Massilia sp. METH4: one gene and its partner. The protein of the gene in region 1 interacts with the protein of each later gene in a pairwise test. Links are inferred from orthologs where the notes say so. Each region holds a gene or a part of one and is shown on either strand. Other genes may lie near its edges.

Region 1 (5,513 bases):
ACGGCCAGCTTCTCGTTGTAGGCGTCGGTGCCGACGGAGTCGGTGTGGCCAACGGCAATCACGACTTCGGTGTTGATGGTGCCCAGCTTGTCGGACAGTTCATCCAGCGCCTGCTTGCCTTCCGGCTTCAGCACGGCCTTGTCGAAGTCGAAGAAGGCGTCGGCGTTGTAGCTGACTTTCTCGGACGTTGGTACCGGTGCCGGTGCCGGAGCAGGTGCCGGGGCGGGTGCCGGTGCCGGAGCGGCCGGCGGCGGCGGTGCCACGCACTTGCCGTTTTCCAGGCGCTCGGGTTCCACGCAGATCGGCAGGTCGCAGCCCGGCACGGCGTCGGCCGGGGTCCAGTAGCCGGTGCGCCAGCACAGGCCGAACGGGTTACGGGCGATCACGCCGCGGGCGTCCTGCACGTAGGCGCTCTTCGGCGTTGCGGCCTTGACGTCCTGGGTCACGGGCGCGAACGGCGGCGCGGTCGGCTTGTCCTGCGCGGCCACGGAGCCTGCGAGAACGGCCGACACGGCGAAGATGCTGGAGATCAGTTTTTTCATGTTTTTGTTTCCTTTCGGTTGGTATCGGCAGCCTGCGCCGCGCGACGATGTTGCCAAAATGCGAGCGGCGCGAATACTAACATGCACCCTCCAGCTCTACGAAATAGCTTCATGAAGAAGCAAGAGGGGAGGCCAACGAACAACGCTGACTGCCGATTTGCGATTCAGCCAAGTTTGTATTTCCGTCATTTTGCCATACCCGCCCGTATCGCACGAATCCCGCCCTTATCGAGTCGGCTGTGGACGGCTGCCGCATTCGACCAAAATGTTGTGTTGTTGCAACGTCATCACGGCGAGCGGCGATGATATGGCATGAATGTGTCCGTACGATTACATGCGGATTCTGCACAAAGCCGGGCAAGCGTGGCGCCCTGTGGCCCAGGGGAAAGAGCCCGATCGGCCGGGGGTGATGCCCACATGGTAAAATCGTGCGATTGCCTGCCCGCCAAAGGGGCCGGCGCCAACGTCAGAGAAGATCGACCCGCCAATGGATCAATTCGCAAAAGAAACAATCCCCATTTCACTCGAAGAAGAGATGCGCAAGAGCTACCTCGATTACGCCATGAGCGTGATCGTGGGCCGTGCCTTGCCGGATGCGCGCGATGGCCTGAAGCCGGTACACCGCCGCGTGCTGTACTCCATGCACGAGAGTAACTACCACTACAACCGGCCATACGTGAAGTGCGCCCGCGTGGTGGGCGACACGATGGGTAAGTACCACCCGCACGGCGACGCGTCGATCTACGACACGCTGGTGCGCATGGCACAGGACTTCTCGCTGCGCTACACGCTGGTCGACGGCCAGGGCAACTTCGGCTCGATCGACGGCGACGCCGCCGCGGCCATGCGTTACACCGAGTGCCGCCTGGACAAGATCGCCGGCGAACTGCTGGCCGACATCGACAAGGAAACCGTCGACTTCCAGCCGAACTACGACGGCAAGGAAAAAGAGCCGACGGTGCTGCCGACCCGCGTGCCGAACCTGCTCATCAACGGTTCCTCGGGCATCGCGGTCGGCATGGCCACCAACATCCCGCCGCACAATCTGCGCGAAGTCATCAACGGCGCGCTGCACGTGCTGGCTAACCCGGATTGCTCGGTCGACGAACTGATCGAACTGATCCCCGCGCCCGACTTCCCGACCGGCGGCACGATCTATGGCGTGTCCGGCGTGCGCGATGGCTACCGCACGGGCCGCGGCCGCGTGGTCATGCGTGCCAAGACGCACTTCGAGGAATACGGCAAGGATGGCGGCCGCATGGCCATCATCGTCGACGAGCTGCCCTACCAGGTCAACAAGAAGTCGCTGCTCGAGCGCATCGCCGAGAACGTGCGCGACAAGAAGCTCGAAGGCATTTCCGACATCCGCGACGAATCCGACAAGTCGGGCATGCGCGTGGTGATCGAGCTGAAACGCGGTGAAGTGCCGGAAGTAGTGCTGAACAACCTGTACAAGCAGACACAGTTGCAGGACACCTTCGGCATGAACATGGTGGCGCTGGTGGACAACCAGCCCAAGCTGATGAACCTGAAGGACCTGTTGTCGGTCTTCCTGTCGCACCGCCGTGAAGTGGTCACGCGCCGCACCGTGTTCGAGCTGCGCAAGGCGCGCGAGCGCGGCCACGTGCTGGAAGGCCTGGCCGTGGCGCTGGCCAACATCGACGACTTCATCGCCATCATCAAGGCCGCACCGACGCCGCCGCTGGCGAAGACGGAGCTGATGGCGCGCGCCTGGGATTCTTCCCTGGTGCGTGAAATGCTGGCCCGTACCGGCGAGGGCGGCGAGGTGGACATCAACGCGTTCCGCCCCGAGCACCTGCCGAAGCACTACGGCATGCAGCCGGGCGGCCTGTACAAGCTCTCCGACGACCAGGCGCAGGAAATCCTGCAGATGCGCCTGCAACGCCTGACCGGCCTGGAACAGGACAAGATCGTCAACGAGTACAAGGACGTGATGGCGCAGATCGCCGACCTGCTCGACATCCTGGCCAAGCCGGCCCGCGTGACGGCGATCATCGGCGACGAGCTGAACGCGGCCGTGAACGAATACAGCGTCAAGGACGAACGCCGCTCGACGATCGAGCACAACGCCACCGACCTGGAAACGGAAGACCTGATCACGCCGCAGGACATGGTGGTGACCCTGTCGCACATGGGCTACATGAAGGCCCAGCCGATTTCCGAATACCGCGCGCAGAAGCGCGGCGGCCGCGGCAAGCAGGCCATGGCGACGAAGGACGAGGACTGGATCGACCAGCTCTTCATCGGCAACACGCACGACTACATCCTGTGCTTCTCCAACCGCGGCCGCATGTACTGGCTGAAGGTGTGGGAAGTGCCGCAAGGCTCGCGCAACTCGCGCGGCAAGCCGATCGTGAACATGTTCCCGCTGCAGGACAATGAAAAGATCACCGTGGTGCTGCCGCTCTCCGGCGAGAACCGCACGTTCCCGGAAGATCACTATGTGTTCATGGCCACCAGCCTCGGTACCGTGAAGAAGACGCCGCTGAAGGACTTCAGCAATCCGCGCAAGGCCGGCATCATCGCCGTGGACCTGGACGAGGGCGACTTCCTGATCGGCGCCGCGCTCACCGACGGCAAGCACGACGTGATGCTGTTCTCCGACGCCGGCAAGGCCGTGCGCTTCGACGAGAACGACGTGCGCCCGATGGGCCGCACGGCGCGCGGCGTGCGCGGCATGAACCTGGACGAAGGCCAGAACGTGATCGCGCTGCTGGTGGCCGAGACGGAAACGCAGTCCGTCCTGACGGCCACCGAGAACGGCTACGGCAAGCGTACCCCGATCACCGAGTACACCCGCCACGGCCGCGGCACGAAGGGCATGATCGCGATCCAGACGAGCGAGCGTAACGGCAAGGTCGTTGCCGCCACCCTGGTCGATCCGAGCGACGAGATCATGCTGATCACGACGGGCGGTGTGCTGATCCGCACGCGCGTTTCCGAAATCCGCGAGATGGGCCGTGCCACCCAGGGTGTCACACTGATCGCCGTGGAGGATGGCACGCACCTGTCCGGCCTGCAGCGCATCGTCGAGGCGGACGCGGACGAGGTGGATGCCGAATCCCAGGCCGACGCCCAGGCCGTGGCGGAGGCGCCCGCGGCCGATCCGGCCGAGGGCGATCCCCTGGCCGAGTAACACAGCCCCGCGGGCCCGTCCGGATAGCTGGACCGGGCCCGCGGTTTTTTCATCCCACCGAAACGGATGCCCGACCATGAAGAAAATCGCTGCAACCCTGCTCGTGTCGCTGGCCTGCGCCAGCGCCTTCGGCCAGGCGGCACCTGCGCAGCTGTCGACCCAGCCGCCCGATGCGAAAGCCACCGCCGCCGCCCGCGAGCTGCTCGATGCGATGAACTACCGCGCCACCACCACGGCCGCGATGAAGCAGATGACGGCCAATATGCCGGCCATGATGCGCGGCGGCGCCGAGCAATCGATCCGCAACAATGCCCAGCTGTCGGACAAGGAAAAGGCCGAGAAGCTGGCCCAGGTCGACAAGATGGTGCCGCAGGCCGTGGCCGCCATCACCAAGGTGCTGGAAGACCCGAAGCTGACCGACGAGATGATGGCCGAGGTGGTGCCGCTGTATGCGCGCCATTTCACGGCCGACGAGATGAAGCAGCTGGCCGCGTTCTACCGCACGCCGGTCGGCAGGAAATCGCTGCAGGCGATGCCCAAGCTGATGGGCGAAGCCATGCAGGTGGGCCAGCGCGTGATCGCGCCGCGCATCAACAAGGTGATGCAGGAGTTGAATGCCCAGCAGCAGGCAAAGAAATAAGGAAGCGCGCGTGACGACCATCTACAACTTCTCCGCCGGCCCGGCCGTGCTGCCGAAAGAGGTGCTGCAGCAGGCCGCCGCCGAAATGCTGGACTGGCATGGCAGCGGCATGTCCGTGATGGAAATGAGCCATCGCGGCCCCGAGTTCATCTCGATCTACCGCCAGGCCGAAGCGGACCTGCGCGAACTGCTGGCCGTGCCGGACAATTACCGCATCCTGTTCATGCAGGGCGGCGGGCTGTCGCAGAATGCCGTGATCCCGATGAACCTCGTCGGGCGCAAGAGCGACCCCGTCGTCGACTTCGTTCACACCGGTTCGTGGTCCGGCAAGTCGATCAAGGAAGCGGCGCGCTATGCGAAGGTGAATGTGGCCGCGTCGGCGGAGGCGAACGGCTACACGGCCGTGCCGCCGCAGGCCGAGTGGAAGCTGACGCCGGACGCGGCCTACCTGCACCTGTGCACCAACGAGACGATCGACGGCGTGGAGATCGACTTCGCTCCCGATGTGCCGGCCGGCGTGCCGATCGTGGCCGACATGTCGTCGCACATCCTGTCGCGCCCCGTCGACGTGGCGAAATACGGCCTGATCTTCGGCGGCGCGCAAAAGAACATCGGCCCGGCCGGCGTGACCGTCGTGATCGTGCGCGACGACCTGATCGGCCATGCGTTGCCGTTCTGCCCGTCCGCGTTCGATTTCAAGAACGTGGCCGCCAACGAATCCATGTACAACACGCCGCCCACGTACGGCATCTACATCGCCGGCCTGGTCTTCCAGTGGCTGAAGAAGAACGGCGGCGTGGCGGCGATGGAACAAAAGAATATCGAGAAAGCCAGGCTGCTGTACGCGGCACTGGATGCGGACGACTTCTACCAGAACCGTGTCGCATCCCCCTACCGTTCGCGGATGAACGTACCGTTCTACCTGCGCGACGAATCGAAGTACGAAGCATTCCTGGCCGGCGCGAAAGAGCGCGGGCTGCTCCAGCTGAAGGGCCACAAGTCCGTCGGTGGATTGCGCGCATCGATCTACAATGCGATGCCGATCGAAGGCGTACAGGCGCTGGTTGATTACTTGAACGAGTTCGCCGGGCGTTAGCCGCTGGCTTGGTGTCAGACACTATTTCGGGCCATGGCCCGAAATAGTGTCTGACACCGGTTTTCTCATCCGGAGCAA
Region 2 (4,057 bases), 1.9 Mb from region 1 along the record:
CGCCATCATGACGAGCGATAAGTTCAAGGGCGTGCGCTGCATCATCAGCCCGGGCTCGCTGAAGATCTCGTCCACCAACGCGGACCAGGAAGAAGCGGTCGAGGAACTGGAAATCGACTACGGCGGCGACGGCATCGACATCGGCTTCAACGTCACCTACCTGCTGGACGTGCTGAACAACCTGAAGTGCGACCAGGTCAACGTGGCGCTAGGCGATTCCAATTCGTCCGCCCTGATCTCGATCCCGGACAATCCCGACTTCAAGTACGTCGTGATGCCGATGCGGATCTGATCGGCCGATCGCACGCAGTTAGAAATCGACAGTAATACGTTTTTTGAGAAAGTAGTCCATGTCCGAAAGCCACAACGAAGTACCTGCGCAGGCCAAGTCCGAGGAATACGGCGCCTCCTCGATCCAGATCCTGGAAGGCCTGGAAGCAGTCCGCAAGCGCCCCGGCATGTATATCGGTGACACCTCGGACGGCACCGGCCTGCACCACCTCGTGTTCGAAGTGCTGGACAACTCGATCGACGAAGCGCTGGCCGGCTACTGCTCCGAGATCCACGTGACGATCCACTCGGACAACTCGATCTCGATCACCGACAACGGCCGCGGCATTCCGGTGGGCCTGAAGATGGACGACAAGCACGAACCGAAGCGCTCCGCCGCCGAGATCGTGCTGACGGAACTGCACGCTGGCGGCAAGTTCGACCAGAACTCGTACAAGGTATCCGGCGGCCTGCACGGCGTGGGCGTATCGTGCGTGAACGCGCTGTCGAAACTGCTGCGCGTGACGATCCGCCGCGACGGCAAGGTGCACCAGATGGAATTCGTGCGCGGCGTGCCGCAGAACCGCGAAATCGAAATGCGCGACGGCGTGGCCACTTCCCCCATCAAGGTCATCGGCGAAACGGACAAGCGCGGCACCGATGTGCATTTCTGGGCCGACGAACAGATCTTCACGCACGTGGAATTCCACTACGAGATCCTGGCCAAGCGTATCCGCGAGCTGTCGTTCCTGAACAATGGCGTGAACATCAAGCTATCCGACCAGCGCTCGGGCAAGGAAGAAGTGTTCGCCTTCGAAGGCGGTACGCGCGGCTTCGTCGAATACATCAACAAGGCGAAAACGGTGCTGCACCCGACCGTGTTCCAGGCCACTGGCGAACGCCAGTCCGACCAGGGCACGACGATCTCCGTGGACGTGTCGATGCAGTGGAACGATGCCTTCAATGAACAGGTACTCTGCTTCACGAACAACATTCCGCAGCGCGACGGCGGCACCCACCTGACCGGCCTGCGCGCGGCGATGACCCGCGTGATCAACAAGTACATCGACGAGAACGACTTTGCCAGGAAGGCAAAGGTGGAAATCTCCGGCGACGACATGCGCGAGGGTCTGACCTGCGTGCTGTCCGTGAAAGTGCCGGAACCGAAGTTCTCGTCGCAGACAAAGGACAAGCTGGTGTCCTCCGAAGTGCGCGGCCCCGTCGAGGAGATCGTCGCGAAGACGCTGACCGACTTCCTGATGGAGAAGCCGAACGACGCCAAGATCATCTGCGGCAAGATCGTGGAAGCCGCGCGCGCCCGCGAAGCAGCCCGCAAGGCCCGCGACCTGACGCGCCGCAAGGGCGTGATGGATGGCCTGGGCCTGTCGTCGAAACTGGCCGACTGCCAGGAACGCGACCCGGCGCTGGCCGAGCTGTACATCGTCGAGGGTGACTCCGCAGGCGGCTCCGCCAAGCAGGGCCGCGACCGCAAGTTCCAGGCGATCCTGCCGCTGCGCGGTAAAGTCCTGAACGTGGAAAAGGCGCGCTTCGAGAAGATGCTGTCCTCCGAGCAGATCACCACGCTGATCGCCACGCTGGGCACGTCGATAGGCCCGGACGAATTCAATGCCGACAAGCTGCGCTACCACCGCATCATCATCATGACCGACGCGGACGTCGACGGCGCCCACATCCGCACCCTGCTGCTGACGCTGTTCTACCGCCAGATGCCGCAGCTGGTGGAGCGCGGCCACGTGTATATCGCCCAGCCGCCGCTGTACAAGGTGAAGGCCGGCCGCGACGAGCGCTACCTGAAGGACGACGCCGAGGAAGCGACGTACATGATGACGGTGGCGCTGAACACCGCCGTGCTGACGCCGCGCGACGGCGCCGACCCGATCACCGGCGAAGCGCTGGGCGAACTGGCCCGCCAGTACAACCTGGCCAACGCCGTGATGCTGCGCCTGACCCGCGTGATCGACCGCGCCGCGCTGACCGCCATCATGACCGGTGTCCAGCTCGACCTGTCCTCCGTGGATGCCGCCCGCGTATCGGCCCAGGCGCTGTCCGATAACATCAACGACCCAGCCGTGACCGTGTCCGTGCGCTCGGATGAGATGTCCGAAAAGCACATGCTGTGGATCGAGCGGATGCATCACGGGAACGTGAAGGTGTCCACCATCGATTCCGACTTCGTCGGCGGGGCCGACTATGCCGTGCTGTCGAATGCTGCTTCCACGTTCACTGGCTTGATCGGTGAGGGTGCCCTCATCCGCCGCGGCGAAGGCGAGCGGACCAAGGAAGCTGCCGTACGGGACTTCCATGATGCGATGCAGTGGCTGCGTGATGAAGCTGAGCGCACTGTTTCCAAGCAGCGCTACAAGGGTCTGGGGGAGATGAATCCTGAGCAGCTGTGGGAGACCACCATGGATCCGACCGTTCGCCGTTTGCTGAAGGTGCAGATCGAGGATGCTATCGCGGCGGATCAGATCTTTACCACGCTGATGGGGGATGATGTGGAGCCGCGCAGGAACTTCATTGAGACGAATGCGCTGCGGGCGGGGAATATTGACGTTTGATGTTTTCTTCGCAGCAAGAAAGGGGCCTCATGGCCCCTTTTTCTTTTTATGGTCGAGTAATCCGGAGCGAGCGCGTGGCTATCATGATCGGATCATGAAAATACAACAGACCAGTGCTCCGATATTCTTCCACGGTTCACTGTTATAGACTCTGAGCTCACCTATTGGCGTCAGAGGTCCCATGACAAGCCCATCACTTCTGCGACATAATCGATTCAAGTTGCTGTCAAGCATGAAGAGCAGGACGCTTCAATACTTGGTCGAAAACCCCGTCAAGTCGGGAGCAACTCTGCTCTTTATTTCAGGTAGCCTCTTGCTCTTCATGTTCTTCCTGCGGATAGAATTCCTGCCGGATATCGACATCAAATCGATATCTTCGGTATTGTACGCAATAGCTCTGCTAGGCCTCTTCCTTGCAACTTACACGATGGTCATGCTGGTCGCACCAGGTTTTTTGCTAGCCGAAGCAAAGAAGCAAACAAGTGGCCTGCTACCCCGACACGTATTTCTGGTAGCGATGACGACGATCGGATGCTGGGCAATCGTAATATTCGCACTCTACGAGGTTCCGGGGTTTCCTCGGGGCCGGGCGGCAATGATCAGCATTGGTGCGATCGTATTATGCATGCCCTATGTATTCCTCTTCTGGCTAGGGTTGAAACCTGAGGGCGACCCCAGCATGACACGACGGGATCGCTACGGAAAAGCCTATGCATGGTCCACGGCCACGGCTGCTCTGCTGTTTCTGTTGACTGTGGCTCCGATGAGTCTTATCGGTGTCATCGGACTCACTGGCGACATTCGTACCGCGAGCGGAGCCAAGGGTGCGCTACTGATCTCCTGCTTTCCAATGATGATCATTGCCGGGTCGGTTTTGATTGGAAGCGCTCCAGGACTATCACCCTTGAAAGCGGCAGCCATTATCGCCCCGGTATTGCTTTTCTTCGTGCTGCTGGTAACCGGTAGCTTTTCAGCTTTTTCGACAATCGCCATAAAGGCCCTTGGTCAAGGGGAAATCACAGCATCTCGCATCGCAATCGATGGCAGCACTTGTGGCGAGATAAATGCAGCTCTTGGATACGAGGTATGCATGCCTGGCGGAGAAAAACATGTCACGGCAATCTGCCCTGTCATGATCAGATCGCGCATCGGCGCACAGGCTGTTCTTGAATTCTCTTATATGCATGCGCGGAACTCTGATATGGAGC

What was found. The genes of interacting proteins can lie anywhere in the genome.
Region 2: the proteins of gyrA (region 1) and gyrB interact in binary tests that used the Escherichia coli proteins (3 or more experiments, as listed by UniProt). The link is inferred for Massilia sp. METH4 from one-to-one orthologs.

The regions. Positions count from the first base shown.
Region 1 is NZ_CP146614.1:3,360,425-3,365,937, forward strand. Bases 691-3,899 are described here. They hold gyrA (DNA gyrase subunit A), read left to right. Parts: upstream 691-1,029; coding sequence 1,030-3,699; downstream 3,700-3,899. Other genes in these bases: V6Z91_RS14815 (DUF2059 domain-containing protein), read left to right, coding at 3,776-3,899. In the rest of the region: outer membrane protein OmpA, read right to left, coding at 1-542; more of V6Z91_RS14815, read left to right, coding at 3,900-4,339; serC (3-phosphoserine/phosphohydroxythreonine transaminase), read left to right, coding at 4,350-5,435. UniProt on the Escherichia coli protein: A type II topoisomerase that negatively supercoils closed circular double-stranded (ds) DNA in an ATP-dependent manner to maintain chromosomes in an underwound state.
Region 2 is NZ_CP146614.1:1,462,030-1,466,086, forward strand. Bases 1-3,099 are described here. They hold gyrB (DNA topoisomerase (ATP-hydrolyzing) subunit B), read left to right. Parts: upstream 1-350; coding sequence 351-2,849; downstream 2,850-3,099. Other genes in these bases: dnaN (DNA polymerase III subunit beta), read left to right, coding at 1-292; V6Z91_RS06505 (hypothetical protein), read left to right, coding at 3,082-3,099. In the rest of the region: more of V6Z91_RS06505, read left to right, coding at 3,100-4,057. UniProt on the Escherichia coli protein: DNA gyrase negatively supercoils closed circular double-stranded DNA in an ATP-dependent manner to maintain chromosomes in an underwound state.